Regions from separate parts of the Pseudomonas sp. RA_105y_Pfl2_P56 genome, predicted to be linked through region 2. Evidence: predicted binding sites of a transcription regulator. Region 2 holds the regulator's gene; each other region holds the start of a gene.
What was found. The regulator FliA, encoded in region 2, starts transcription of late flagellar genes. The targets are predictions, from matches to a motif close to CTAAAGTTTNNNNNNNNNNNGCCGNTAA.

Region 1 (7,488 bases), on a different contig from region 2:
ACCAGATTGCCGTCCTTGTCCTTGCCGTCCCAGGTGAAGCTCGCGCTGCCTGCGGCGCGACTGCCCAGATCGATGGTGCGAACCACCGTGCCGCTGCTGTCGGTAATGCTGACGGTGCCACCGGCAATCGATGACGGAACGGTCGCCGAACCGGTCATGCCCTTGCTCGGGTCGTCCATCTGAACGCTGTTGGTCTGCACGATCACGTTGCGACCGACCAGCGACGACGCCTGCAGTGCCTGCGAGGAGTTGTAGTTGCCGGCCAGCGAGCTGACGGTGCTGTTAAGCGTGGTGATGCCTTCCAGGCTGCTGAACTGCGCCAACTGCGCAACGAACGCGCTGTTGTCCTGCGGGTCGAGCGGGTTCTGGTTTTTCAGCTGGGTGACCAGCAATTGCAGGAACGCGTCCTTGCCCAGTGCCTGGCCGCCGGTGGCGCTGTTGGTAGCCGAAGCAATGCCACCGGTGGTCGAACTGGTCTTTTTCGACGAGTTCGCCAGGATGTCATTCATGCTCAAGCTGCTGGTGGTATCGGAAACACTCATGGCCGTCGCCCCTTATTACTGACCGAGGGTCAGCACCTTCTGCATCATGGTTTTGGCGGTGTTCATCATTTCGGCGTTGGTCTGGAACGAACGGCTCGCGGAAATCATGTCAGCCATTTCTTCCACCACGTTGACGTTCGGGTAGTAGACGTAGCCCTTGGCGTCGGCGGCCGGATGGTTCGGCTCGTAGCGCGCTTCAAGGTTGCTCTGGTCTTCGACCACACCGAGCACCTGCACGCCTTGACCGGCGGCATCCTGGCTCTGGAACAGCGAGTTGCTGCCGCTGTTCTGGCCACCCTGGAACATGGTGGCGAACACCGGGTGACGGGCGCGGTAGGTCTGGTCGATGCTCGACGAGACGGTTTCGGCGTTGGCGATGTTCGAAGCCACGGTGTTCAGACGCGTGGTTTGTGCGCTCATGCCGCTGCCGGCAATGTTGAAAACGCTGGACAGGGACATGGATTACTCTCCGCGCAGGGCTGACACCAGCCCTTTGAATTTGCTGTTGAGCAGAGTGAAGCTGGCCTGGAAGCCGACCGCGTTTTGCGCGTAGTTCGACTGCTCAAGCTGAGCATCTACGGTGTTCTGGTCTATCGAAGGCTGCATCGGCGTGCGATACATCAGCGACTCGTCGCCATTGCCCAGGCCTTCAGCTTCGATGTGACGGCTGTTAGTCATGTTCAGGGCGATGGTGCCGTTGGCGTTCTTCTGGGTCTGTGCTTCAAGCACTTTGGAGAAGTCCAGATCCCGAGCCTTGTAGTTCGGGGTATCGGCGTTGGCGATGTTGTTGGCCAGCACTTCGGCACGCTGAGCGCGGAAGCCCAATGCCTTTTCGTGAATGCCGAGCGCTTTATCGAAGCTGATGCTCATGTCGGGAACCTTCGGGTGACCGGTTTTTCGTAACTGAGCTTTAGCAAGCGCCGTGCCAACGCGAGAAACCCCCGAAAACCGCACCTTTGCGGGGATCAGGCAAAGCGGCAATGCCAGAAAAGCGGCAAACGACTTCCGCTGGCTGCCGCTTTTCTGCCGCTTGCCCTCCCCTCCCACCCACACCACAGCTCCACTGTGGGAGCGGCGACCTCGTAGAAACGCCAGGCACAAAAAAACGGGAGCCCCTGCGGACTCCCGTTTTTGTGTTGCCGATTTGCAGATTACTTGGCCTTGTAAATGATCCCCGGGCTGCACTGGACCATCTGGTAATGATCCGGCAAACCGTTCAGCGCTTCGGAAGCGCCAAGGAACAGATAACCACCCGGTTTCAGCGTGCTGTGAATGCGCAACAGAATGTCTTTCTTCACTTCAGCAGAGAAGTAGATCAACACGTTGCGGCAGAACACGATGTCGAACTTGCCCAGGCTGGCGTAACTGTCGAGCAAATTGAACGAGCGAAACTCCACCCGGTTCTTGATCGGTGCCTTGATGACCCAGCGCCCAGGTCCTTTCGGATCGAAAAAACGCTGCAGACGATCGGGGGACAAACCGCGACCGATTGCAAGGCTGTCGTACTCGCCAGTCTTGCAGTTGTTCAGCATGCTACCCGAGAGATCGGTGGCAACGATCTGCACGCCCATCTTCAACTGGCCAAGGTTGACGCGCTCGAACTCATCGATAGACATCGAGAGCGAGTACGGTTCCTGACCCGACGAGCAGGCTGCCGACCAGATCCGCAGACGCTGGTTGGGACTGGCCTTGATGGCTTCGGGCAGCACCTTGTTCTTCAAGACTTCAAACGGATAGGTGTCACGAAACCACAGGGTTTCGTTGGTTGTCATGGCATCGACGACCTGCTCGCGCAAACCACTGCGCGGCTGGGTCTGGATGCGCTGAACCAGCTCACCCAGGGACTTGATACCTTGCTGCTCCATCAGTTTGTTGAGACGGCTCGAGACCAGGTACTGCTTGTTTTCACCGAGCAAAATGCCACAGGCTTTTTCCAGGAAGACCCGGAACTGTTCGAAATCCAAATTACCCGTAGACAAATTGATGCCGCCTCTTAAATCGTGTTGACCGCCAGGGACAAAAGGTCCCTAGCTGATATCTGCTGCTTTGATCCGGTCGACTACCCGGGATGCCAGGTCATCAGGGCGGAACTTGGCCAAAAAGTCATCGGCACCGACTTTCTTGACCATCGCCTGATTGAATACCCCCGACAACGAAGTATGCAGGATGATATGAAGCTTTTGCATGCGAGCGTCGCCGCGGATTTCGGCCGTCAGGGTGTACCCGTCCATCTCCGGCATCTCGATGTCGGAAATCATCATCAGGAACTCTTCTTCCGGCTTCTTGCCCTCGTCGACCAGCTTGCGCAGGTAATCCAGCGCCTGCTTGCCGTCGTTCAACGCCACGACTTCAACGCCGATCGTCTGCAGGCAACGCGTGACCTGCTTGCGCGCCACCGACGAGTCATCGACCGTCAGCACCCGCAGCGACAACGCCTTGGTCTGCGTCTCGACATCGACAACACCGACCGAAATCGCTTCCGGCGTCGGTGCAACTTCCGCCAGCACCTTTTCGACGTCGATGATTTCGACTAACTGATTGTCCACCCGAGTCACAGCGGTCAGGTAATGATCGCGCCCGGTGCCCTTGGGCGGTGGATGGATCTCCTCCCAGTTCATGTTGACGATGCGCTCCACCGAGCGAACCAGGAAACCCTGGGTCTTGGTGTTGTACTCCGTGATGATCACGAACGGATTTTTCTTGTCTTTCAATGCCCCGGAACCGGTCGCCATTGCCAGATCAAGGATCGGAATGGTCGCCCCCCGAATATTCGCCACCCCGCACACGACAGGACTGGACTTGGGCATCAGCGTCAGTTGCGGGCATTGCAGCACTTCCCGAACCTTGAACACGTTGATCCCGTAGAGCTGCTGACCGTCGAGACGGAACAACAACAGCTCCAGGCGATTCTGCCCTACCAGTTGCGTGCGCTGGTTCACCGAATCCATTACACCAGCCATGCCCAGACTCCTACACCAACGCCAAGTGTTGTTGCGACGCACATTCATTGCTAAACGGCACGGCGCTTGCTTTTTAACTCGTATGAACGCTCAAACGACATTTTTCCGACGCCTGACATCTCCCCTTCGCAGAGGGCTTTGCGCGATGTCCGCCGTTTGCCTCTTTTTCGCCGGCAGCCCTGCCATTGCTGATGCGGTTACCTTGCCTGACATGCTTATCGGCGTCACTCAGGGCTTTCTTGAGTTCACCGTAGAAGACTATCTGGCTACCAGTCAAACAGAAGGCCGCTACGAAATCGAAGTCAACCAGCTCGACCCCCGTATGCACATGCCCATGTGCGACAAGGAATTGACAGCGTCTTTGGAGAGTCCGGCACGTCCGCTGGGACGGGTAACCGTGAAGGTTCGCTGTGAGGGAAGCTCGCCCTGGACCGTGTTCGTACCCGCTCAAGTCCGCCTGTTTCGCGAGATTGTGACCACCACACGACCGCTCAAACGCGCCGGGATTATCGAGCCGCAGGATGTGACCCTGCGAGAGCGTGACGTCAGCACAATCAATCAAGGTTTTCTGACGTCGGTGGATCAAGCCATCGGGCAAAAATTAACCCGACCAACGGTCGCCGATCAGGTCATCACGCTCGTGCATCTGGAACAGGCGGAAGTCGTGCGCAAGGGCGATCAAGTGGTCATCATCGCCCGCACCGGCACACTCGCCGTGCGTATGCCGGGAGAAGCCCTGTCCAACGGCGGCCTGAAAGAACAGATCCGGGTGAAAAACCTCAACTCCAACCGGGTCATCAAGGCGCAAGTCATCGCGCCAGGCCAAGTGGAAGTGGCCATGTAAAACGCTCATGAGAAAACTGGCGCGGACCTCGTCGGTTCCCTAAACTGTGCGGCAGCAGGACACGCGCCGGCGCAGGCAGGGCCTATTGCTAAATGGGCCTAAAGTTTTCCAGGGGATGGCCGAAAACATGGCAAGCGTCCAAATTCCCAGAGGTTTTTAACATGGTCATCGATTTCAGCCGTTTGAACAGCTCCTCGTCACTTACGGGCAGTACACGTACCAGCAACGCCAGGGAAACCGCCGAAACCGGCACCTCCGCGCCGCTGAATACCCAGGCCGAACCGGCCAGTACCGCAAAAAGCGGGGAATCGGTACACCTCAGCAATGAGGCTCAACAGTTGCAGAAGGTCACTGACAAGCTGCGCGATCAGCCTGCTGTCGACAAAGCCCGAGTGGCCGAGTTGAAAGCCGCGATTGCCGATGGCAGCTACAAAGTCGACAGCAACCGTGTAGCCAGCAAACTGCTCAACTTCGAAGCCCAGCGCTAGGCTTTTGCCTGCGCCAGGCTTTTGGACGCTTAAAACCCAAGGCCAGCCATGCACGACACTCATTTACTGCAACTGATCATCGACGACTTTGCTCCAGCTCAACAATTGCTGGAATTGCTGCAAACCGAATCCCTCGCTTTGCATAGTCGCGACATGCCCTTGCTGGAAGAAATTCTGGCACGCAAACAGGCCCTGATCATTTTGCTTGAACAGCATGGCCGCAAACGCAGCGAAATCCTCGCCAGTCTCAACCTGCCGACCAATCGGCAGGGGCTTGAGCAACTCGCCAGCCAGTCGAGCCTCGGCGACCAGTTGCTCAGCCAGAGCGACTTCCTGACCGATCTCATCGCCCAATGCCAGGCGGCCAATGTCAACAATGGCCAGTCGATCCGGGTACAGCAGGCCGCTACGGCCAATCAGCTGAAAATCCTCACCGGGGGTGAACCGCCAGCGCTGTATGACGCCAGTGGTGCTTTCGCCAAACCCGTCAAGCCGCGTACGTTCAGCCAGGCGTAAGCCGTTCGATGAGCCCGCACTATCAACACGAGAAACATGCTGGCAAAATACTGGCCAGTCGTAGTCAAATTTTGTCTGGAGATTGAGAAAACGTGCCAAACGCCCTAAGCGCGGATGATGCTCCGCAGCCCCCAAAGGTGCTCACCACGCCCCTGGAAATCTCCAGCAACCTGCGTCAGCTGCAAGAAAGCCACGATCCGCTGATCATCACGTTCCACGAACGCAGCCAGCGCTTCCAGAGCTACCTGATCAAAGTCGACCGTGACAGCGCGTCCATCGCCCTTGATGAAATGATCCCGCGCGACGGCGAACGCTTCCTGCTCGCCGGCGAGTCTTTCAAAGTTGAAGGTTTTCATGAGGGTGTGCGCATTGCCTGGGAATGCACTGGCACGCTGAACATCCAAGAGTGCGAAGGTGATCGCTTTTATACCGGCGAACTGCCGAGCGAAGTGGTGTATCACCAGCGCCGCAACGCCTTTCGCGCGGCACTGAAACTGACCGATCTGGTCAACGTTGAACTGGGCGGCGAAAAGCTCAAATCGCCGATCAACGGCAAGCTGCTGGATATTTCCGCGACCGGTTGCAAGCTGCGCTTCGAAGGCGACATCACCGACCGCCTGCAACTGGGCCAGGTCTACGACCGCTTGATCGCCCCGCCGCTGTTCGGCAACCAGCCGACTTCCGTCGAACTGCGTTATCTGCACTTCGAAGAAAAACTCAACATCACGTTTGCCGGCCTGCGCTTCCACAACATCAGTGGTCAGGCTGCACGTAACGTCGAGCGTTTTGTTTATCAGCTGCAACGTGAAGCACGGCGTTTCGATAAAGACGATCTCTGATTCGACACGGCCAATAAAAAGGGCAGTTACCTTGCGGTGACTGCCCTTTTTTATTTTCGACTGCTTCTCAAGGCCTGGCGCCACTGATATCCGGGGCGGGCTTATCGTTGCCAGCATCCGGATTGGCTGCAGGTTCGGACTCAGGTTCTGTTTCAGGTTGCGATTGCGCCTCCGGCTCTGACACTGGCTCCGGTTCAGGCTCTGGCGTGTTCTGCATCTGCTCCTGCACCACCTGCTCGTCAACACGCGGGTCGAGGGCTGCCACCAGCGGTGAGCTGGACATGCTGTCCGGCATCGCTACGTGATGCAGCGGCGCGTCGTCGACCTGATGCAGATTGGTCACCGCCTTCGGGCGAATCCGCCACACCAGCACCATCGCAAAGAAGCTGAAGAACGCGTACAGACTTTGGCTACCGAACAACTTCATCAACACACCCGCCAACAGCGGCCCGATGCTCGCACCGACCCCGTAAGTCACCAACAGCATCGCCGTCAGCGACACCCGGCGATCACCCTCGACATGGTCGTTGGAAAACGCCACCGCCAGGGGATACAGACAGAACTGCACCAGCGAGCAGAGGAAGCCGACCACAAACAGCACCTCCAGCGGTACCTGCGGCAGGATCGCCAGCGGCAAAGCGGCAACCGCCAGAAAACCGGCAAAACAACGAATCAGCAGCGCGCGATCATATCGGTCAGATAGCCACCCCAGCGGCCACTGCACCAGCAATCCGGCAAAAATGCAGGTACCCATGAATAGACCGACCTGCTCGGTCGACAGCCCTTGCTGCGAGGCATACAGCGGCGCCAGACCGTAAAACGAGCCAATGATCAAACCCGCCCCGAGCACCGTACTCAATGATTGCGGCACGCGCTTGATGAAAAAACGCGGCTCCATCGGCGCCGGATGCAGCGGTGCCGGGTGAATCCGTCGGGTCAGCGTCACCGGCACCAGACACAGCGCGAAGCACAGGGCGACCAGCATCAGCAGCTCCAGACCGAGGCCCGGATGCATGACCAGAATCAACTGCCCCAAAACCAGGCCAAGGTACGACGCGATCATGTAGCCGCTGAACACCAGACCACGCTGGTTGGCATCGGCCTGCTCGTTGAGCCAGCTCTCGATGACCATGTACTGGCACATCATGCCCAGACCCACAATCGTTCGCAGCACCAGCCATGCCGGCAGCCAGTCCACCAGACCATGCCCCAACACCGCCGCACCGACGATCCCGGCACACGCCGAATACGCGCGAATGTGCCCGACCCGGGCGATCAACCGGTGGCCGATCTTGCCGC
Region 2 (7,488 bases):
GAGCCCTGGCCCTTGGTCGAGTAGATGTTGATCGAACCGTTGAGCTGGGAAATCTTGGTCTTCACCACGTCCATGCCGACACCGCGGCCGGACACATCGGAGATCTCGGTCTTGGTCGAGAAGCCCGGGGCGAAGATCAGGTTGTAGCACTCGCTATCGCTCAGGCGATCGGCCGCGTCCTTGTCCATCACACCGCGTTTTACCGCGATGGCACGCAGAACGTTCGGGTCCATGCCTTTGCCGTCATCGGAGATCGACAGAAGAATGTGATCGCCTTCCTGCTCGGCCGCCAGAACGACTTTGCCGCCCCGCGCCTTGCCTGAATCTTCACGTTCTTCCGGCGATTCGATACCGTGGTCGACCGCGTTGCGCACCAAGTGGACCAGCGGGTCGGCCAGAGCCTCGACAAGGTTTTTGTCCAGGTCGGTTTCTTCGCCGACCAGTTCCAGGTTGATCTCTTTCTTGAGCTGACGCGCCAGGTCTCGAACCAGGCGTGGGAAGCGCCCGAAGACCTTCTTGATCGGCTGCATCCGGGTTTTCATTACCGCGGTCTGCAAGTCAGCCGTCACCACGTCCAGGTTCGACACGGCTTTGGACATGGCTTCGTCACCACTGTTCAGACCCAGGCGCACCAGACGGTTACGCACCAGCACCAGTTCGCCGACCATGTTCATGATTTCGTCGAGACGCGCGGTGTCGACCCGCACAGTCGTCTCGGCTTCGCTCGCCGGTTTTTCCGGTGGCGGTGCTGCTGGAGCGCGGGCAGGCGCCGGTGCGGCAGCGGCAGCCGGTTTTGGCGTTTCGGCTTTTGGTTCAGGCTTGGCCGCAGGTTTGGGCGCAGCAGCGGCCGGGGCCTTGGCGGCTGGCGTGGCAACAGTCGAAGCGGAACCCGTAGCAGCGGTGCCAACTTCAGAGAACTTGCCTTTGCCATGCAATTCGTCGAGCAGCGATTCGAACTCGTGATCGCTGATCAGATCGCTGCCGGCAGCGGCGGCCGCCGGTGCGGCTGGCGCAGCAGGTGCCGAGGCAATCGCCGACTCCAGCGCATCAACGGCGAAATTGCCTTTGCCGTGCAACTGATCGAGCAACGCTTCGAATTCGTCATCGGTGATGTCCGAGCTGTCGCCCGCCGCCGGTGCTGCCGGAGCCGCCGGAGCCGCCGGTGCTACAGCGTCAGCCGCGAACTGGCCTTTACCGTGCAACTGATCGAGCAATGACTCGAACTCGGCATCGGTAATTTCATCGCTGGCGGCCGCATCGGCAGCTGGCGCAGGCGCAGCAGCCGCCGGGGCTTGGGCTTCAGCCTTGACGGCGTTCAGCGAGTCCAGCAGTTGTTCAAATTCGTTATCGGTGACGTCGCCCGAATCGCCTTCGACGACCAGGTCTTCGATCATCTCGGCCACGGGAGATGCCGGGGCTTCGTCCGCCGTTTGCGGCTCGGCCAGACGCGCCAGGGCGGCCAGCAGCTGCGGGGTGGCCGCCGTGATCGGTGCACGTTCGCGGACTTCGCTGAACATGCTGTTCACCGCGTCCAGTGCTTCGAGGACAACGTCCATCAGTTCTGCATCAACGCGCCGCTCACCCTTACGCAGGATGTCGAACACGTTTTCGGCGATGTGACAGCACTCCACCAGCTCGTTGAGCTGAAGGAAGCCGGCGCCCCCTTTTACAGTGTGGAAACCGCGAAAAATTGCATTGAGCAGATCTGCATCATCCGGACGGCTTTCCAGCTCGACCAGTTGTTCGGACAGTTGCTCAAGAATCTCGCCGGCCTCAACCAGGAAATCCTGAAGGATCTCTTCATCGGCGCCGAAGCTCATTAATGGGGTGCTCCTACAGGTCTAAAAACCCAAAAAACCTAAAATTCCAAAACTCTAGAACCCAAGGCTGGATAACAAATCGTCCACATCGTCCTGACCGGACACAACGTCTTCTCGTTTATCGGCATGAATCTGCGGACCTTCACCCTGCGAGAGATGTTTTTGTGGATCTTTTTCTGCAAGCATCGCCTCACGGTCATGTTCGATGCCCGCAAAGCGGTCCACCTGACTGGCCATGAGCACGAGTTTGAGCAAATTGCTTTCGACTTCGGTGACCAGTTGCGTCACACGCTTGATCACCTGACCGGTGAGGTCCTGGTAATCCTGGGCGAGGAGGATGTCGTTCAGATTGCCCGACACCGCACGGTTGTCCGTGCTGCTGCGCGACAGAAAACCGTCGACCCGGCGCGCCAGTTCACGGAACTCTTCAGCCCCGACCTCGCGACGCATGAAGCGCCCCCAATCGGCACTCAAGGCCTGGGCTTCGTCAGCCAGACCATTGACCAGCGGCGTGGCGCTTTCCACCAGATCCATGGTGCGGTTGGCCGCGGCTTCTGTCAGCTTGACCACATAGCCCAGACGCTCGGTGGCGTCGGTGATTTGCGACACTTCCTCAGCCTGCGGCATGTGCGGATCGATCTGAAAGTTGACAATCGCACTGTGCAGTTCGCGCGTGAGCTTGCCCACTTCCTGATACAGGCCGCGGTCACGGGTCTGATTGAGCTCATGGATCAGTTGCACAGCGTCGCCGAACCTGCCTTTTTCAAGGCTTTCGACCAGTTCGACCGCGTGTTTTTTCAGGGTCGACTCGAAATCGCCCTGTGAAGATTCGTTATGCTCCATAGCTCCCCCGCGCGTTCATCAGCCGATGCGTTCGAAAATCTTCTCGATTTTTTCTTTCAACGCCTGGGCCGTGAAAGGTTTGACCACGTAGCCGTTAACACCGGCCTGGGCCGCTTCGATGATCTGTTCGCGCTTGGCTTCAGCGGTCACCATCAGCACGGGCAGGTGCTTGAGTTTTTCATCGGCACGCACGTGGCGCAGCAGGTCGATACCGGTCATGCCCGGCATGTTCCAGTCCGTTACCAGAAAGTCGATGTTTCCGCTGTTGAGTACCGGAATGGCGGTAATGCCATCGTCGGCCTCGACGGTGTTGGTGAACCCCAGATCACGCAGCAGGTTCTTGATGATCCGCCGCATCGTTGAGAAGTCATCAACGATGAGGATTTTCATGTTTTTGTCCAATTCGACCTCCAAGCAGTCTTAAACGCGCCCAGCACCTGGACGCGCCATTTCAATCATTCCGGCGTAGCACTCGAAGACTGTCTGGAACACAACGGAGCAAGACCGGTGCCGCTCATCACCGCACCGGCCTCGTTCGCAGTGTCCCCACACTGCCTTCAGCGCGCTCGCCACTCCCCCAAACGCCCCCGCAAACGGGCCGCGCACTGGCTGTGTAACTGGCTGACCCGCGATTCACTGACGCCAAGGACTTCACCGATCTCCTTGAGGTTCAGCTCTTCGTCGTAGTACAGCGCCAACACCAGTCGCTCACGCTCCGGCAAATTGGCAATCGCGTCCGCCAGCGCTGCCTGGAAGCGTTCATCTTCCAGATCGCGTGACGGCTCAAGATGAGCACTGGCGCCATCCTCGTGCAGCCCTTCGTGTTCGCCGTCCTGCAACAGGTCGTCGAAACTGAACAAGCGACTGCCCAGGGTGTCATTCAAAATCCCGTAGTAATCGTCGAGACTCAATTGGAGTTCGGCCGCAACCTCGTGATCTTTAGCATCACGGCCGGTTTTAGCTTCAATTGCGCGAATTGCGTCGCTGACCATACGGGTGTTGCGGTGAACCGAGCGTGGCGCCCAGTCCCCTTTGCGCACTTCGTCGAGCATCGCGCCGCGGATTCGAATGCCCGCGTACGTTTCGAAACTGGCACCTTTGCTGGCGTCGTATTTGGTCGAGACTTCAAGCAGACCGATCATGCCGGCCTGGATCAGATCCTCGACCTGCACGCTGGCCGGCAGGCGTGCCAGCAAGTGGTAGGCAATGCGCTTGACCAGTGGCGCGTAACGCTCGATCAGTTCGTACTGCGCGTCACGCGCCGACTTCTTGTAGTAATTCATACCGCTGGCTGTCATAGCACGGGCCCTGCCGTTTGCTGCACGAGGCGCTCGACGAAAAACTCAAGGTGGCCACGCGGGTTGGCCGGCAGTGGCCAGGTGTCGACCTTCTGCGCGATGGCCTTGAACGCCAGTGCGCACTTGGAACGCGGAAAGGCTTCATAGACTGCACGCTGCTTCTGCACGGCCTTGCGCACGCTTTCGTCGTAGGGCACGGCGCCGACGTATTGTAGGGCCACATCAAGGAAGCGATCCGTGACCTTGGTCAACTTGGCGAACAGGTTACGGCCCTCCTGCGGGCTCTGGGCCATGTTGGCCAGGACGCGGAAGCGGTTCATGCCGTAATCACGGTTCAACAGTTTGATCAATGCGTAGGCGTCGGTGATCGAAGTCGGCTCGTCGCAAACCACCAGCAACACTTCCTGCGCCGCGCGCACGAAACTGACTACCGAGTCACCAATGCCCGCAGCGGTGTCGATCACCAGCACGTCGAGATTGTCGCCGATGTCGCTGAAGGCCTGAATCAGGCCGGCATGTTGCGCCGGGCTCAGGTGAACCATGCTCTGGGTGCCGGACGCCGCCGGCACGATGCGAATTCCGCCCGGGCCTTGCAACAGCACGTCGCGCAGTTCGCAGCGGCCTTCGATCACATCGGCCAGCGTGCGTTTGGGGGTCAGCCCCAGCAGAACGTCGACGTTTGCCAGTCCCAGATCGGCGTCCAGCAGCATGACCCGACGGCCAAGCTCTGCCAGCGCCAGCGACAAGTTCACTGACACGTTAGTTTTCCCGACGCCACCTTTGCCGCCGGTCACCGCGATCACCTGTACGGGATGCATGCTGCCCATGTTATTTCTTTACCTTGTCTTGCATAGACGGAGGCCACATTACTGGCTGCGCGTTCACAACCTGAACAATGCATGGCAGACCATCGATGTAGGTACAAAAACTGTTCATGAATACCTCAGCCTACCTGCTTGGTCGGGCTGTGATAGATATCAGCGAACATGTCAGCCATGGCTTCTTCGCTGGGTTCTTCCTGCATTTGCACGCTGACGGCGCGGCTGACCAGTTGATGACGGCGCGGCAGATGCAGATCATCCGGAATCCGTGGGCCATCGGTCAGGTACGCGACCGGCAATTCATGACTGATCGCCAGGCTCAACACTTCGCCAAGGCTGGCCGTTTCATCCAGTTTAGTCAGGATGCACCCGGCAAGCCCGCAACGCTTGTAACTATGATAAGCGGCGGTTAGAACCTGTTTCTGGCTGGTGGTTGCCAAGACCAGATAATTTTTTGAACGGATGCCTCGCCCGGCCAGACTTTCGAGCTGCATGCGCAGTGCCGGATCGCTGGCTTGCAGGCCCGCGGTATCGATCAGCACCACGCGCTTGCGCAGCAATGGATCCAGCGCCTGCACCAGCGATTGGCCCGGGTCGACGTGCGTCACCGGCACATTGAGGATACGACCCAGGGTCTTCAATTGTTCCTGAGCGCCGATACGGAAACTGTCCATGCTCACCAGCGCAACGTTCTGCGCGCCGTACTTAAGCACATAACGGGCAGCGAGTTTAGCCAGCGTGGTGGTCTTGCCCATACCTGCCGGACCGACCATGGCGATCACCCCGCCTTCTTCCAGCGGCTCGACTTCCGGTACGGCGATCATCCGCGCCAGGTGCGCCAGCAGCATGCGCCAGGCCTGACGAGGTTCTTCGATATCGGTGATCATCGCCAGCAGATCGCGCGACAACGGACCGGAGAGACCGATACGTTGCAGACGACGATACAGGTTGGCTTGCGCCGGACGCTTGCCTTGCAACTGATTCCAGGCCAGCGTGCCAAGCTGCACTTCCATCAGTTCGCGCAGGCTGTTCAATTCAAAACGCATCGAATCCAGTGCACGCGGATCAACACCACCGGAAGACTGCGCAGGCGCCGGGGCCGGACGCGCTGGTGCGGCGTAAGTCGGCTCGCTCAGCGGTTCAGCAGCGGTCAACGGCAGGCCGGCGAAGATCTGGCGATTGCTATTGCCATCGGCTTCGCCACGCAGGCTCAACTCGGCCTGAGCGGTGACGATGCGCGACTGGGTCTTGCGCAGCTCATCTTCGAGTTCAATGTTCGGAACCCGCGGCGCCAGCGCCGACAATTTGTAATCCAGCGCCGCCGTCAGCTCGACGCCGCCGGCAATGCGGCGGTTGCCAATGATGGCGGCATCAGCGCCCAGCTCATCACGAACCAGCTTCATGGCCTGACGCATATCGGCGGCGAAAAAACGCTTAACTTGCATAAACCACTACCTCAGCCGTTGGGCCCTACTGTCGCAACGATCGTCACTTGCTTGTTGTCCGGAATTTCCTGGTAGGCCAGCACATGCAGCCCTGGGACGGCGAGGCGACCAAAACGCGAGAGCATCGCGCGGATCGGACCTGCTACCAACAGAATCACCGGTTGACCTTGCATTTCCTGACGCTGCGCCGCTTCGATGAGCGAACGCTGCAGCTTCTCGGCCATGCTTGGTTCCAGCAGAACGCCCTCTTCCGAGCCTTGTCCTGCCTTCTGCAGACTATTGAGCAATATTTGTTCCAACCTTGGTTCCAAGGTGATCACAGGCAGCTCGGACTCAGTGCCTACAATGCTTTGGACGATGGCGCGCGATACGCCGACCCGCACAGCAGCCACCAACGCGGCGGTATCTTGACTCTTCGCGGCGTTGTTGGCGATAGCTTCGGCAATGCTGCGGATGTCGCGCACCGGCACGTGTTCGGCCAACAGCGCCTGCAATACTTTGAGCAGTTGCGACAGCGAAAGCACACCCGGCACCAGCTCTTCAGCCAGTTTCGGCGAACTTTTGGCCAGCAACTGCATGAGTTGCTGCACTTCTTCGTGGCCGATCAACTCGCTGGAATGCTTGTACAGAATCTGGTTCAGGTGAGTGGCGACCACGGTGCTCGCATCGACCACCGTGTAACCCAGCGATTGCGCCTGCGCCCGCTGGCTGATTTCGATCCACACCGCTTCCAGTCCGAAAGCCGGATCTTTGGCGTTGATACCGTTGAGCGCGCCGTAGACCTGCCCCGGATTGATCGCCAACTCGCGATCCGGGTAGATCTCCGCCTCGGCGAGGATCACACCCATCAGGGTCAGGCGATAGGCGCTCGGCGCCAGATCGAGGTTGTCGCGGATATGCACGGTCGGCATCAGGAAGCCCAGATCCTGCGAGAGCTTTTTGCGCACGCCCTTGATTCGCGCCAGCAATTGTCCACCCTGATTGCGATCCACCAGCGGGATCAGGCGATAGCCCACTTCCAGGCCGATCATGTCGATCGGGGTCACGTCGTCCCAACCCAGCTCTTTGGTTTCCATGGCGCGGGCCGGCGATGGCAGCAACTCTTGCTGACGCTTGACCTCTTGCAGCGCTTGAACCTTGGCGACACTTTGTTTTTTCCAGAACAGATAGGCGCCACCGGCGGCCAGCGCGGCCATGCTCAGGAACGAGAAGTGCGGCATGCCCGGCACCAGGCCCATGACCGCCATCAGCCCCGCTGCAA
Region 3 (7,488 bases), on a different contig from region 2:
AAAAATCTTTTTTACCCGTCGCTGCATTACCGATATAAGGAGCGCCAAAGGCAGTCTTAGCCGGAGTTAACCTTATGAGTAGCGACAAAGAACAACTGGACATAGAAGATGACGTTGACACCGCAGACGCTGATGCAGAGGAACCGGTCGTGGAAGTCGCCAAAACCAATCTGAGCAAGCGCCGCACGATCGACAACCTGCTGGAGGAGCGCCGACTGCAAAAGCAATTGGCCGATTACGATTTTGATCTCTGATACTTGAAAGCCTCCCGAACCGGAGGCTTTTCACTTTCTATAACTAGCTGAATTCGATCGGCCCATGACCCCGTCAGCTTACTGAGGTATTCAGACAAGCCCATTGCGTTGCGCCAACTCGATCAGATCAACCAGCGAGCGCGCATTGAGTTTCAGCAGCAAGCGAGTCTTGTAGGTGCTCACTGTCTTGTTGCTCAAAAACATGCCATCGGCGATTTCCTTGTTGGTCTTGCCTCGCGCCAACTGTTGTAAAACCATCATTTCCCGCCCGGAAAGGCGATCTACCATGTCGGCTTCGCTGGCATTGCCCAGACTGGTACGTACTGTATGCAACGCCTGATTGGGAAAATAACTGTAGCCGGACAAAACGGCCTTGATCGCGCTGAGCAACTCGGTCAGATCCTGCTGTTTACATACATAACCCGCCGCCCCCGATTGCATGCAACGCATTGAAAAATGCCCGGGCGCCTGGGAAGTCAGCACCAGAACTTTTATGGGCATCGCGACCGAAGTCAGGCGCGCAATAACTTCCAGTCCATCAAGTTTCGGTATTCCAATATCCAGAATAACAATATCGGGCATTTGTTCACGAGCAAGTTGTAGTGCATCTACACCGTTGTCAGTTTCTGCAATGACTTCGTAGCCATGACGTTCCATCAGCATACGTACCGCAAGACGAATGACGGGGTGGTCATCCACGATCAGCACTTTATTCATGGGCAAGTCCAGTTTCGCTGTTCGAATTTTTAGAACACGCACAATAGCCCAGTCACTTGCCTGATGGCATGCCAGCGCTCTCACGCACTTGCATCGAGAGACATACCCTACGGGCATTAAGGATTAATCCTACAAAAATCCCACTCTTCTCTAAATATCCGACAAAGCACCTCGCTCACGCCCCTGAAACATTTCTGTTTTTTACCTGTAACAGCTTGCGACCGACTCCTGTGCAACGCGGTCTCACAGCCGGGCATCATGACATTCAAACTGCGGGACCTGTGTCGAATACCAGCGCCACAACACGAATTCACTCCCAATCAGAAATATCATTCAATGACGGCAATCTCCTACAACTTTAATATACAACCGACCGAATCATAAACACTTGAAACAAGATATTTATACTTAAGCAAACACTTTTGCTATAAATACAAACATCAACAGCACACTTAACCAATAAACAACAAAACACAGTCACCCACAACAAAACCACTCAAAAAAAAGAGCACTTAAATGTTAAAGATAAAAAACAAAATATCCAACCCGATGACGATTATCGCTATATTCGCCGCTATATCCGAGGCCTCCGCCGCCGTTTCTCTGCCGTTCCTTGATAGCGAAGATCGCGAAATCTACGTCTGGTTCCTGATAAGCTTTCCGTTCTACTTGTTATTTCTTTTCTTTATCACTTTAAACTTCAACTACCGCTCACTCTATTCACCCTCTGATTTCGGCAAGGACAAGAGCTTCTTAAAAGTCATCAACAATAATTGTCGCGATAACAAGCGAAACACATCACAGCAGGATCCAGCTCACGGGACTTTCGGAATATCAAGTTTCATCGTGCCCAGCGAACCCGGCGCAGCCCAAGGCAAGGAGTCGTGCAAAATCCACAATGCGCCCGACCCGCCACCAGACATCGGCTCAGCGCCGAACCTGACGGTTCAACACAATATTCACTTGCCTGTCTCCATCAGCCACCTGCACATCATCGATGCAAGGAATATTGATGCATCGAGAGAACTGAACACGATGCTGGAAAGGATCCGCCGTACCGACAAGAAAACTGCGCGGGCCATCGTATTTCTTTCCAATCATGTGTCGGATGTTTCCTTGACCAAGAGTGCGCTATCGCAGATCAGGCACGCGAAGAAAGGCTCGGGCACAACGCTTTGTATTGTTTACAACCTGTGCTCGCAAGCGGTAACGCTGCTGGGGCGGGTTTGACGGGTGAGGACTACCGCAGAAGCAGACAGACCAGGGACATTGCTCGATTAGCACCAAACAAAGAATTGATAAAAAAGGCGGCCTTGTCTCAAAGACAAGGCCGCCTTTTCATTGCGCATCAGTCTGAAGAATCTCAGAACAGTTTGCGGCCCTTGTTGGCAGCAATGCGCATGCGCAGCGCGTTGAGCTTGATGAAGCCCGCCGCATCGGCCTGATTGTAAGCGCCGCCATCTTCTTCGAACGTTGCGATGTTGGCGTCGAACAGCGAATCGTCGGACTTGCGGCCGGTCACGATCACGTTGCCCTTGTACAGCTTCAGGCGAACCACACCGTTCACGTTGACCTGGGAAGCGTCGATCATCTGTTGCAGCATCAGACGCTCAGGGCTCCACCAGTAGCCGGTGTAGATCAGGCTGGCGTATTTCGGCATCAGCTCGTCTTTGAGGTGAGCGACTTCGCGGTCCAGAGTGATCGACTCGATGGCGCGGTGAGCGCGCAGCATGATGGTGCCGCCCGGGGTTTCGTAGCAACCACGGGACTTCATGCCCACGTAACGGTTTTCGACGATGTCCAGACGGCCGATGCCGTGCTCGCCACCGATCTTGTTCAGTGTCGCCAGAACAGTGGCCGGGGTCATTTCGACGCCGTCCAGCGCAACGATGTCGCCGTTGCGGTAGGTCAGTTCCAGATACTGCGGGGTGTCAGGAGCGTTCTCCGGGGAGACGGTCCAACGCCACATGTCTTCTTCGTGCTCGGTCCAGGTATCTTCCAGCACGCCGCCTTCATAGGAGATGTGCAGCAGGTTGGCATCCATCGAGTACGGGGATTTTTTCTTGCCGTGGCGCTCGATCGGGATCGCGTGCTTCTCGGCGTAGTCCATCAGCTTCTCGCGGGACAGCAGATCCCACTCGCGCCACGGAGCAATCACTTTCACGCCTGGCTTGAGTGCGTAGGCACCCAGTTCGAAACGCACCTGGTCGTTGCCCTTGCCGGTCGCACCGTGAGAAATGGCGTCAGCGCCGGTTTCGTTGGCGATTTCGATCAAACGCTTGGCGATCAATGGACGTGCGATGGAAGTACCCAGCAGGTACTCGCCCTCGTAAACGGTGTTGGCGCGAAACATCGGGAACACGAAATCACGCACGAACTCTTCGCGCAGATCATCAATGTAGATTTCTTTGACGCCCATGGCCTGAGCCTTGGCGCGGGCCGGCTCGACCTCTTCGCCTTGACCGAGATCTGCGGTGAAGGTCACCACTTCACAGTTATAAGTATCCTGCAGCCACTTGAGGATCACCGAAGTGTCCAGGCCGCCGGAATACGCCAGAACGACCTTGTTTACGTCCGCCATGCCATCACTCCACGGGGTTCTACGGAAAGCCGAGGAGTCTACCGCTCCAACGCGATAATTTACAGAGGCGCGACAGCTTAAGACGACAAAGCGACAGAATCTGTCGAGAGCGCGACGATGACCGGCAGGTCAGGAAGTCGCCGCGGTATTGGCGGGAGTGCTGGCCTGAGGCGCTGGAGCCGTGGTCGGGGTCACGCGCGTCAAATGCACATTCACCCGGCGGTTCTTCGCCCGATTGGCCGCATTGGTGTTCGGCACCAATGGATAACGTTCACCGTGGAAACGCACAGTGATCTGCGATTCCTGAATGCCGTTGGCCTTGAAGAAGTCGACCACAGCCAATGCACGGCGGCGCGACAACTCGCGGTTGGTCAGGCGATTACCGCTGTTGTCGGAGTGGCCGTCAAGCTCGATGTGATTGACCGTCGGATCGGCCTTCATGTAGTCGAGCATGACCTGCAGTTTGGCCTTGGCGGCAGCATCAAGATCAATGCCCTCGCCAGGGAAGCCGACCTGCGACTGTTTGATCTGATCGAAATTCTGTGGCAGCAATTTCGCCACACAACTCTGGTATTCGTTGAACGCCTTGCTGAACTTGACCGGCAACAGGCGCACTTCCGAAACCCGGCCATCGCCCGAGGCACGGCGTACAACAGGGCTGCGCCCGTCCATCAGGCCGCTCATCAGTCCACCTGCCTGAGACTGCGAACTGCTGAACAGAATGTTGCCGCTGCCCAGCCTGACAGAGCCCAGATTGATGTCGCCGCGCCCCGGCTGCCATGGCGCGGCTGCCGCGAGCAACGTCGCCGAACCGCCGCCCAGCATGGCGTTATAGGCGTTCAAACGAAATATTGCCTGTTCACCGGCCCTGCGCACGAACTCTCCCGAACCGAAATCAGTGATCGGTTGCGTCAGACGGCATTCGAACTTATCGCCGGCGACCGTCCACTCAATGTTCTCCAGTCGAGTCTGGTAGGTCAGCGCCATCGCGGGAAGGCTGGCAAACACACTGAGCAAGGCTAAATAACGCTGGCGCACGGGAGGCTCCATTGGCTTCTGCAACAAAAAGACCGATACACACATGTTTACGGCATACCTATGGGATATCGGAAGGTTCCTGCAAAACTTGATAGCGAGTGCCTGCAAGAGTCTTTTCGGGTAGCATTCCCCTCAGTTTGACCCGCCTGGAATCCCCTCATGTCCGACCGCCTGACCCTGCTGCGTCCCGACGACTGGCACATTCATCTTCGCGATGGTGCTGTGTTGACCAATACCGTTGCCGATGTTGCGCGCACCTTCGGTCGCGCCATCATCATGCCCAACCTGGTACCTCCGGTGCGCAACGCCGCTGAAGCCGACGGCTATCGCCAGCGGATTCTCGCTGCTCGCCCGGCCGGCAGTGGTTTCGAGCCGTTGATGGTGCTGTACCTCACCGACCGCACCCAGCCCGAAGAAATTCGTGAGGCCAAGGCCAGCGGTTTCGTGCACGCCGCCAAACTGTACCCGGCCGGCGCGACCACCAACTCCGATTCCGGAGTGACCAGCATCGACAAGATCTTCCCGGCGCTGGAGGCCATGGCCGAAGTCGGCATGCCGCTGCTGATCCACGGTGAAGTCACGCGCGGCGATGTCGACGTGTTCGACCGCGAAAAGATTTTCATCGATGAGCACATGCGCCGTGTCGTCGAGCGTTTCCCGACGCTCAAAGTGGTGTTCGAACACATCACGACTGGCGATGCGGTGCAGTTCGTCAACGAGGCTTCGGCCAACGTTGGCGCGACCATCACGGCGCATCACCTGCTCTACAACCGCAACCACATGCTGGTTGGCGGGATTCGCCCGCACTTCTATTGCCTGCCGATCCTCAAGCGCAATACCCATCAGGAAGCCCTGCTCGACGCCGCCACCAGCGGCAGTGCGAAGTTCTTCCTCGGCACCGACTCGGCACCGCACGCCCAGCACGCCAAGGAAGCCGCCTGCGGCTGCGCCGGCTGCTACACCGCGTACGCCGCCATCGAGTTGTACGCTGAAGCCTTCGAACAGCGTAATGCGCTGGACAAGCTAGAAGCGTTCGCCAGCCTCAACGGGCCACGCTTCTACGGCCTGCCGGCCAATACCGACCGCATCACTTTGGTTCGCGAAGAATGGACCGCCCCGACCAGCCTGCCGTTTGGCGAGTTGACCGTTATCCCGCTGCGCGCCGGTGAAAAGCTGCGCTGGCGCCTGCTGGAGGAACACGCGTGAGTGAAGACCATTTCGACGACGAACTGGAAGGTCAAGGTGGCGGCGGCGGTTCCCGTCATCCAATGGCAGCGCGTTTTCGCGGTTACCTGCCGGTTGTCGTCGACGTAGAAACCGGTGGCTTCAACTCGGCCACCGATGCATTGCTGGAGATTGCCGCGACCACCATCGCCATGGATGAAAAGGGTTTCGTTTACCCGGATCACACCTACTTCTTCCGCGTTGAGCCTTTTGAAGGCGCCAACATCGAAGCGGCGGCACTGGAGTTCACCGGGATCAAGCTTGATCACCCGTTGCGCATGGCCGTCAGCGAAGAAACGGCGCTGACCGATATCTTCCGTGGCATCCGCAAGGCGTTGAAAGCCAACGGCTGCAAACGGGCGATTCTGGTCGGCCATAACAGCAGCTTCGACCTCGGCTTCCTCAATGCCGCTGTTGCGCGACTGGATATGAAGCGCAATCCGTTCCACCCATTCTCCAGCTTCGACACCGCCACGCTGGCCGGTCTGGCCTACGGTCAAACCGTACTGGCGAAAGCCTGTCAGGCAGCCGATATCGATTTCGACGGCCGTGAGGCGCACTCCGCGCGTTACGACACCGAGAAAACCGCTGAGCTGTTCTGCGGCATCGTCAATCGCTGGAAACAGATGGGCGGCTGGGAAGACTTCGACGACTGATGGTTTTCGAATAAATCCCGCGCATGAAAAAACCGGCTACGTGAGCCGGTTTTTTTGTACCTTGACGTTGCGCCTTACAGGGCAGCAGCGTTCTCGGTCAGGTAAGCCGCAACACCTTCTGGCGAAGCGTTCATGCCTTTGTCGCCTTTCTTCCAGTTGGCAGGGCAGACTTCGCCGTGCTCTTCGTGGAATTGCAGAGCGTCGACCAGACGGATCAGCTCTTCCATGTTACGGCCCAGCGGCAGGTCGTTGATGATCTGCGAGCGGACAACGCCTTTGTCGTCGATCAGGAAGGCACCACGGAACGCCACGCCGCCTTCGGATTCAACATCGTAAGCCTTGGCGATGTCGTGCTTCATGTCGGCAGCCATGGTGTATTTCACCTGGCCGATGCCGCCATTGTTGACCGGGGTGTTGCGCCAGGCGTTGTGGGTGAAGTGCGAGTCGATCGAAACCGCGATCACTTCAACGTTGCGTGCCTTGAAGTCGGCCATGCGGTTGTCCAGAGCGATCAGCTCGGACGGGCAGACGAAGGTGAAGTCCAGTGGGTAGAAGAACACCAGGCCGTATTTGCCTTTGATGGCCGAGGACAGGGTGAAGCTGTCAACGATCTCGCCATTGCCGAGTACGGCCGGTACGGTGAAGTCAGGGGCTTGTTTGCCTACGAGTACGCTCATTGATATCTCCTGGTGTAAAAACTTGAAGTTCAGGGTCCGGGCCAGCCTGCCACCCTCAGGCGACAGCCCTGTGACACGAACCCCCTTCGCAAGGGCCGACCATCATACACTGCGTTTTTGGCCTGTCCTTAAAGGTTTTTTGGGGCAGGCGAATAAGGACGCTGCATTTACAGGGCCAGGCAAATAGCCACTTGTCACCGTTCGTCAGTCACTGGCCATTCTGGCCAAAAGCTTTGCGAAAGCACTTTGACAATCATTCTCGTTAACATTAAGATCCATCGCAATTGAGTCACAACCAGCGACGGTTCTCACTTATGTATGTTTGTCTCTGCACTGGCGTC
Region 4 (7,488 bases), on a different contig from region 2:
GTCGGGGCGCGTAATGTCGGTTGGAATTGAGGCTCACTCATGCCATGACCAGCTCCGGAAACGAATGGGGCAATGCACGAAACTCTAGCAGCTGTGGCCGGGTTCGCGGGTTCCTGTGGGGTTTTTTACCGTTTGTCTGCTTGCTCGTTGCCATGCCGTAGGCGCAACTAGGCTCTTAGGCGTGCGATCGGATACGCACGGTCGTACGGCCTGTTGCCAATAGCGGGCAGGTCTCTTCATAACTTCAAGGAGATGAGGTTCATGTCTAAATATGTAGTGGCAAATCAGTGGGGCGGCAGTTCGGCCCCTTGGCATCCAGGTGGAGATTGGGTGCTGGGCGCGCGGGACAACCAGAACGTCGTGGCCATCGAGATCAAGTCCGGTGACGACGGCAAAACGTTCACCGGCACCATGACCTACGCCGGTGAAGGGCCCATTGGCTTCAAGGCGCAACGCACAGGCCAGAACCAGTACAACGTCGAGAATCAGTGGGGTGGCAACGATGCCCCGTGGCATCCGGGCGGCAAGTGGGTCATTGGCGGACGGGACAATCAGAACGTTGTCGCGTTGAGCGTCACTTCCAATGATGGAGGGAAAAACCTCAGTGGCACCAATACCTATGCCAACGAAGGGCCAATCGGCTTTCGTGGGCAAATAGAGTAACGGTCCCCGCGAGTCGTATCCGCCCATTCGCAGACGTGCGAACGGGCGGATCAGTGGCTACATCAGACTCAGGCTTTTGGCAGCGCCAAACCCTGGCCCATCTGCACTGGCGAGCCAGCCGCCAGTTCTTCAGCCCACTTCACTTGATCCGGCCCGAACAGCACGATCGCGGTCGAACCCAGCTTGAAACGGCCCAGTTCGGCGCCTTTTTCCAGATGAATCGGCGCGCGGGCGGCTTCGTCGTAGCGGAAGGTTTTCAGCTCGCGTTTCGGCGGCGTGACCAGGCCGGCCCACACGGTTTCGATCGAAGCCACAATCATCGCGCCCACCAGAACAACCGCCATCGGGCCGCGTTCGGTGTCGAAAATGCACGCTACGCGCTCGTTGCGGGCGAACAGCTCCGGGACGTTTTCGGCGGTGGTCTGGTTGACCGAGAAGATCCGGCCCGGGATGTAGACCATTTCACGCAGGGTGCCGGCCAGCGGCATGTGTACGCGGTGGTAGTCCTTCGGCGACAGGTAAATGGTGGCGAAGTCGCCGCCCATGAACGGCGCTGCGTTTGCCGCGTCACCGCCGAGCAGTTCCAGCACGCTGAAACTGTGGCCCTTGGCCTGGAACACCCGACCGTGTTCGATCGGGCCGAGCTGGCTGACGGCACCGTCGGCCGGGCTGAGGACTGCGCCCGGGGTTTCGTCCAGCGGACGCGCGCCGTCTTTCAGGGCGCGGGTGAAGAACGCGTTGAAGTGCTCGTAGGCAGTCAGGTCTTCAACCAGTGCCTGCGACATGTCCACTTGATAGCGCTTGGCGAACCACTGGGTGAATGCATTCTTGAACCAGCGCACGCGGCACTCGGCAATGCAGCCGGCCAGGCGCGACAGCAAATGATGAGGCAGCAGGTACTGGCTGAGGATAAACAGACGCTCTTTCATTAGTTGTCCTTAAAAACCTTAAATCTCGACAGGCGTGTCGGGGTGGTTGCCCCATTCGCCCCAGGAACCGGCGTAGCCTTTGACTCGCGGATAACCGAGGGACTTGGCCACCAGATAAGTGAAGCCCGACCGGTGATGGGTCTGGCAGTGGGTAATGATTTCTTTGTCCTTGGTGATCCCCAGGTCTTCGAGGATCTGCGGCATGTCAGTGCGAATGCGTAACTGACGCGCCTTGTCCATGCCCGCCGTCCATTCGAAATTGACGGCGCCGGGAATATGGCCGGCTTTGGCGGCCAGGACCTTCTCGCCGGAGTATTCCAGCGGCCCGCGTGCATCCCAGATCGCCAGGTCGGCGGCGCCGAGACGGCTTTGCAGGTATTCGCGCGTGGCGGTCGGTTCTTCGTGCAGCGTCAATGCCACCGGACCACCGGCGGCAGGAGGTACCTGGATCGACATCGGCATGCCATCGGCCAGCCACGCCGGCAGACCGCCATCGACATAGTGGTACTTGTCGTGACCGATCACGTCGAGCAGCCAGATGAAGCGTCCGGCCCAGCCGCCGCCCTCGTCGTCATAGACCACGTAGACCGCGTCCTGGCGATGGCCCAGCTCACCGAACAACGCTTCCAGATCGGCTTTGGCCGGCAACAGTCCCGGCGCCGGTGGCTGGCCGAACTGGGTTCGTTTCGGATCGACAAACCGCGCCCCGGGAATGTGTCCTTCGGTGTAGCGGGCGGCACTGGTCAAGTCCACCAGAATCAGATCGCTTGCCTCGAGCCTGGGGAGCAGGTCGCTCGGTTCGATCACGAGCGGCAAGCCAGAGAAGTCAGACATGTGAGGTCTCCAGAGCACAAAGTGGGGGATTGTAGCGCAGCCTCATCGGCCACGGCTGCTAAAGCTGTGCAGGGCTTTTTCGATGCATTGCGCGGTTTTGCCAAAGGCTTGCACGGTGATATCGGCGAAGGGGCCACCGCCCTGATCGGCGACGACGATCATGATCACCCGGCCATTGTTGACCAGTGAGCGCAGGAACAGGTGCTCGCCACGAAACAGAGAGCGCAGGTTCGGCGGCAGCAGGGCAGAGAATTGTCCGTCGTTTTGCGGGTTGATCCGTACCTGCGCCTGTTGCGCGAGCAGCCGTTGCAGGACTTTGCTTTGACTGACCACAAAGTTCAGCGCCCCCGCTTCTTTTGGCAGGCCGAAGGTCTGGTGCACGCGCAGATTGGACTGGGTGCGATCGGCCATCAGGATCATCACCCGATGCATGCCGCTGGCGACCAGGGCGTCACGGGCGGCAACGGTCAGGCTCATGGCATTGGTGAAGCGACTCGGCTCGGCCAGCAGTTCGGCGCATTGCCGGCGCCACTGCGTCAGATCTTCGGCGCTGGGGGCGGCGGCCGGGAGCATTCCGGCCGGCAAGCGATGAGTGCCCCACGGCCATAGCAGCGAAATGGCCGGGTGCCACAGATCCGGCAGCGCATGGTGACGCGCGCTGTTGGCCGCCTGTTGGTGCAATTGCTGCTGCACCTCGTCCATCGAAATTTGCAGATAAAGGCTGGTCAGGTACTGCCAGCGCTTACTGTGCGGACTGTCCCACGCCTGTTGCGCCGACAGCGCCAGCCCGTTGGCCAGCAGCACGGTGTTGGCCGGCTGATTGAGCCAGCGGCGCAACGTCGGATCATCGTCCAGACGATTTTGCTGACGTAACGGGTGCTCGCTGTCGCGGGCGATTCTAAGGACCTTGACCAATTCGCGGCGCTCGCCGAGCAGCAATTTGTAGCCTTGTTGCACCCAGACCGGCAGGTGCCATACGTGCACCAGCGCCTCGGCGATTTTCAGCAGGCGCACGCCGAACAACTGTTTCTCGACAGTGCGCGCCGACTCGCCCTTGTGGATAACCCGCAGTTCCCACTCTTCAAGCAACTGTGGATACGTCAGCGCCAGCGGCCACAACGGCGAGAGAAACAGCAGACTGCCCCAATGAATGTCCTGCCACAGCCGCGCCAGGCGACTGGCAAAAAAACCGTTGGCCTGTTGCGTGGCGTGTTGGCTGATCATTTGCAGTTGCCGCAGGGCCTTGGGAATCTGCATCTGCGGTTCGGCAGGCAGGCGTGCCAGCAGTTCTTCGGTGCGGGCGAGGCCGAGACGGTTGATCGCCACTTCGAGATTTTCCGCCGGTGTGCTCATCGTGCCGTGGGTGTGACGATTTGCCTCACGGATGATGCTCAAGGCCAGCGCCGGGCTGTCCTGCATCAGGTCAGCGATGTCGCGCAGAGAACTGCGGTTGTCACGAATGGCCCGGCAGACTTTGTCGTGAGCGTCTTGCGGCACGGGCAGGCGCACGCTATCGAGCCATGTCACCCAGCCTTCAAGGGTGGTCGGTTTTACGTGTGGGACGTTCGTTTCATTAGCCATGTCTGGACGAGATCTTCACTGACTGTAGACGCGCCCGGCATGGGCTAAATTGGCTTTTCGCCTGAACTGGCTATAGTCTGGCGCAGTTTTGCCGATAAGTAGAAGAAGAGATTTTTTAACTTCCGAATATGACCTTGAACCCGACTTAAATAAGTACTTTCTACCTATGGCTAAAATTATCGGCATCATCGTCGTATTCGCGAGCGTGCTCGGCGGATACGTGCTCTCCCACGGCAAGATTGCCGCCCTGGTCCAGCCCTTCGAGGTGATGATCATCGGTGGTGCGGCACTGGGTGCATTCCTCCAGGCCAACCCCGGTTACATGACGATGCACGTGCTCAAGAAATCCCTGAGCATGTTCAGTTCGCGTTTCAGCCACACCTTCTACCTGGAAGTGCTCGGCCTGATCTACGAGATCCTCAACAAGAGCCGTCGCGAAGGCATGATGGCCATTGAAGGCGACATCGAAGACGCCGCCGCGAGCCCGATTTTCGCCAAGTACCCGGCAGTCCTTAAAGATGAACGCATGACCGCGTTCATCTGTGATTACCTGCGCATCATGTCCTCCGGCAACATGGCTCCCCACGAGCTCGAAGGCCTGTTCGACATGGAGCTGTACAGCCTCAAAGAAGACCTTGAGCACCCGTCCCACGCGGTAAACGGCATTGCCGACGCCATGCCGGGTTTCGGTATTGTCGCGGCGGTACTGGGTATCGTGGTGACCATGGCATCCTTGGGTGAGGGCGATCAGAAGTCCATCGGTCTGCACGTCGGTGCGGCGCTCGTGGGTACCTTCTTCGGTATTCTCGCCGCGTACGGTTTCTTCGGCCCGTTGGCGCATTCCCTGGCCCACGATGCCAAGGAAGAACTGAACGTCTACGAAGCCATCAAGGCCTCGCTGGTGGCTTCGGCTTCCGGCATGCCGCCATCGTTGGCGGTGGAGTTCGGTCGCAAGGTGCTGTACCCGGCGCACCGTCCAAGCTTTGCCGAGCTGGAACAAGCCGTTCGCGGTCGTTAAGCCATGGAAAATAATCAGCCGATAATCATCAAGCGCGTCAAGCGCATAGCCGGTGGGCACCACGGCGGGGCATGGAAAATCGCCTTCGCCGACTTCGCCACGGCAATGATGGCGTTCTTCCTGGTGTTGTGGCTGCTGTCCACCGCAACGCCGGAGCAGAAGATCGCCATCGCCGGCTATTTCAAAGACCCGGTCGGCTTCTCTGAAAGTGGCACGCCTTACATCATCGATCTGGGCGGTACACCGACCCTGGCCCCGGAAAATACCCTCAACCCCGAGGTGAAATCCCAGCCACAACCGGACAAGGTCACCGTCGACACCGATCAGGTCGAAGGCATGGCCGAGCAGGTCGAGAAGGAGCGTCTGGAACTGCTCCTGCAAGAGTTGCAGAACAAGGTCGACGAAAACCCGCAACTGCAGAAGTTCAAGGATCAGATCCTCTTCGAGATCACGCCGAACGGCTTGCGCATCCAGATCATGGACGCCGAGAACCGGCCGATGTTCGACTCCGGTTCCGCACGTCTGAAGCCGTACTTCGAAGACATCCTGCTGGCCATGGCCGACACCATCAAAGCGGTGCCGAACAAGATCAGTATCAGCGGCCACACTGACGCCCAGCCATACATTGGCCGTGGTGATTACGGCAACTGGGAACTCTCGGCCAACCGTGCCAATGCCGCTCGCCGCGCATTGGTCGCTGGTAGCTATCCGGAGGAGCAGGTGGCGCGAGTGGTGGGTTATGCCTCGTCGGCGTTGTTCGACAAGGAGAACCCGTTCAATCCGGTCAACCGCCGCATCGACATTGTCGTGCTGACCAAGAAGGCTCAGGCAGCCATCGAAGGTGCGCAAGGTGCCGAACCGGCGAAACCGGCAGAGCAAGGGCAAAATGGTGCCGTTGCAACGCCACCGGTCGATCCGAACGCACTGCCGGCCGATCAGCAACCGGTGCCTGCCCACGAGTTGCGTGAACGGTTGAACCTGTTCGACGACGCGGCACCGAAACCGGCCGAGCCGGGAAGTGCGGCGCCGGCGCCGACAACGCCCCCGGCGACTGCACCGGCCCCCGCGCCGAAGCAGTGACCCCTAAAAAGCCACGGTAACCGTGGCTTTTTTGTGCCTGCCTGCGTCGCATTGACCAATCGCAGTTTTCGCATTCACGGAAGATCAGTTATGGAAAGAGTCAAAGCCTATTTTCAGCGGCACGGCCACGCCCCCTTCAAGTTTGGTGAGGGGCGGGTCAGTGGTTATATCTCGGCCACGCTCGGGCTGTTGAGCCTGCTCGCGGTGTTGTGCTTCCTGTTTCCCGAGTGGCTCACCACTGCTGAACTGCGCAAGGTCTACGACGAACAGTTTGCGCGTACCACGCTGTTGCTGGGGCTGGTGCTGTCGTTCAGCCTCGGTACCCTGAATATCCTGCTCAACAAACGCAAGCGTCTGGGGATCACCGGGCTGGTCGCGTCGGGGCTGGCGGTATTTCTCGGCGGCACCAACGTGCAGGTCAGTGCAATCGGGCAGACCCCGTACTCGCTGGGTCTGGACTGGTTTGTCCTGGCGCTGCTGGTCTCGGCCATCGTGTTTATTCCTCTGGAAAAACTGTATGCCAAGGACCCCGAGCAAAACATTCTGCGACCGCACTGGCGCACTGACCTGACCTACTTTTTTGTCAGTCACATGCTGGTGCAATTCATCCTGATTTTCATCACCGCTTCGTCGAGCTACATCGCCGGTTGGGCCGTGTCGCCGGGCTTTCAGGCCAGCGTGCAAAGCCTGCCGCTGGTGGTGCAGTTCCTGCTCGCGGTGCTGGTGGCGGACCTCGGTCAGTACTGGCTGCATCGGCTGTACCACGTTGTACCTTTTCTGTGGCGCCTTCACGCCGTGCATCACTCCAGCACGCACATGGACTGGCTGGCCGGCTCGCGCGTGCATTTCATCGAAATCCTGCTGACCCGCACCGGCGTACTGGTGCCGCTGATGCTGCTGGGCTTTGCGCCGCAGGCGTTGAATGCCTATGTGATTCTGGTCGGCGTGCAAGCCGTACTGGCCCACGCCAACGTGCGGATCAAGGGTGGCTGGCTGAATTACCTGATCGTGCTGCCGCGCTACCACCACTGGCACCACGCCCGGCACAAGGACTACATCTACAAGAACTACGCGATCCACACGCCACTGGTGGACATGCTGTTCGGCACCTTCAAGCTCCCGCCGAAAGAATGGCCGGTGCGTTATGGCGTATTTGGCAAAGAGCTGCCGGGCGGGATTGTGCAGCAGCATCTTTATGCGTTTAAGAAGCCTGAGCCGAAGTAGGGCAGGTGGATGTGGAGGAGCCGCGTTGATCGCGGCTTTTTTACGTCTGTTGAACGGCAGGCTGTTGTAAAGGAAATGTCCTTCCGATTTTGAAGAATCCCCCTACAGCTATCTTTTTTTCGCCTCGTTACTGTGCCCGCCAGTCTTCGCGAGCACAAA

Region 1: flgM (flagellar biosynthesis anti-sigma factor FlgM) is a predicted target of FliA. The motif match lies at 4,445-4,472, and genes of this name have one in related genera.
Region 3: AACY11_RS19685 (flagellar protein MotY) is a predicted target of FliA. The motif match lies at 4,656-4,683, and genes of this name have one in related genera.
Region 4: motA (flagellar motor stator protein MotA) is a predicted target of FliA. The motif match lies at 4,078-4,105, and genes of this name have one in related genera.

What each region holds. Positions count from the first base shown of each region.
Region 1 is NZ_CAXAPL010000025.1:64,801-72,288, forward strand. Features, by position in the region: gene flgD (flagellar hook assembly protein FlgD) at 1-542, opposite strand, end outside; gene flgC (flagellar basal body rod protein FlgC) at 558-1,001, opposite strand; gene flgB (flagellar basal body rod protein FlgB) at 1,005-1,412, opposite strand; gene cheR (protein-glutamate O-methyltransferase CheR) at 1,694-2,521, opposite strand; gene AACY11_RS17895 (chemotaxis protein CheV) at 2,570-3,502, opposite strand; gene flgA (flagellar basal body P-ring formation chaperone FlgA) at 3,585-4,346, shown strand; gene flgM (flagellar biosynthesis anti-sigma factor FlgM) at 4,508-4,834, shown strand; gene AACY11_RS17910 (flagella synthesis protein FlgN) at 4,883-5,350, shown strand; gene AACY11_RS17915 (flagellar brake protein) at 5,443-6,189, shown strand; gene AACY11_RS17920 (MFS transporter) at 6,257-7,488, opposite strand, start outside.
Region 2 is NZ_CAXAPL010000016.1:1,212-8,699, reverse strand. Features, by position in the region: gene AACY11_RS12985 (chemotaxis protein CheA) at 1-1,820, opposite strand, end outside; gene AACY11_RS12980 (protein phosphatase CheZ) at 1,875-2,663, opposite strand; gene AACY11_RS12975 (chemotaxis response regulator CheY) at 2,682-3,053, opposite strand; gene fliA (RNA polymerase sigma factor FliA) at 3,221-3,961, opposite strand; gene fleN (flagellar synthesis regulator FleN) at 3,958-4,788, opposite strand; gene flhF (flagellar biosynthesis protein FlhF) at 4,905-6,227, opposite strand; gene flhA (flagellar biosynthesis protein FlhA) at 6,239-7,488, opposite strand, start outside.
Region 3 is NZ_CAXAPL010000030.1:25,659-33,146, forward strand. Features, by position in the region: gene AACY11_RS19665 (PA3496 family putative envelope integrity protein) at 75-254, shown strand; gene AACY11_RS19670 (response regulator transcription factor) at 345-971, opposite strand; gene AACY11_RS19675 (hypothetical protein) at 1,488-2,201, shown strand; gene AACY11_RS19680 (argininosuccinate synthase) at 2,335-3,552, opposite strand; gene AACY11_RS19685 (flagellar protein MotY) at 3,682-4,590, opposite strand; gene pyrC (dihydroorotase) at 4,750-5,796, shown strand; gene rnt (ribonuclease T) at 5,793-6,470, shown strand; gene AACY11_RS19700 (peroxiredoxin) at 6,545-7,147, opposite strand; gene AACY11_RS19705 (bacterioferritin-associated ferredoxin) at 7,462-7,488, shown strand, end outside.
Region 4 is NZ_CAXAPL010000018.1:122-7,609, reverse strand. Features, by position in the region: gene AACY11_RS14200 (molecular chaperone) at 1-41, opposite strand, end outside; gene AACY11_RS14195 (lectin OAA family protein) at 262-663, shown strand; gene asd (archaetidylserine decarboxylase) at 732-1,592, opposite strand; gene rhdA (thiosulfate sulfurtransferase) at 1,611-2,426, opposite strand; gene AACY11_RS14180 (HDOD domain-containing protein) at 2,469-4,007, opposite strand; gene motA (flagellar motor stator protein MotA) at 4,174-5,025, shown strand; gene motB (flagellar motor protein MotB) at 5,029-6,105, shown strand; gene AACY11_RS14165 (sterol desaturase family protein) at 6,196-7,329, shown strand; partial or broken gene AACY11_RS14160 (hypothetical protein) at 7,299-7,488, opposite strand, start outside.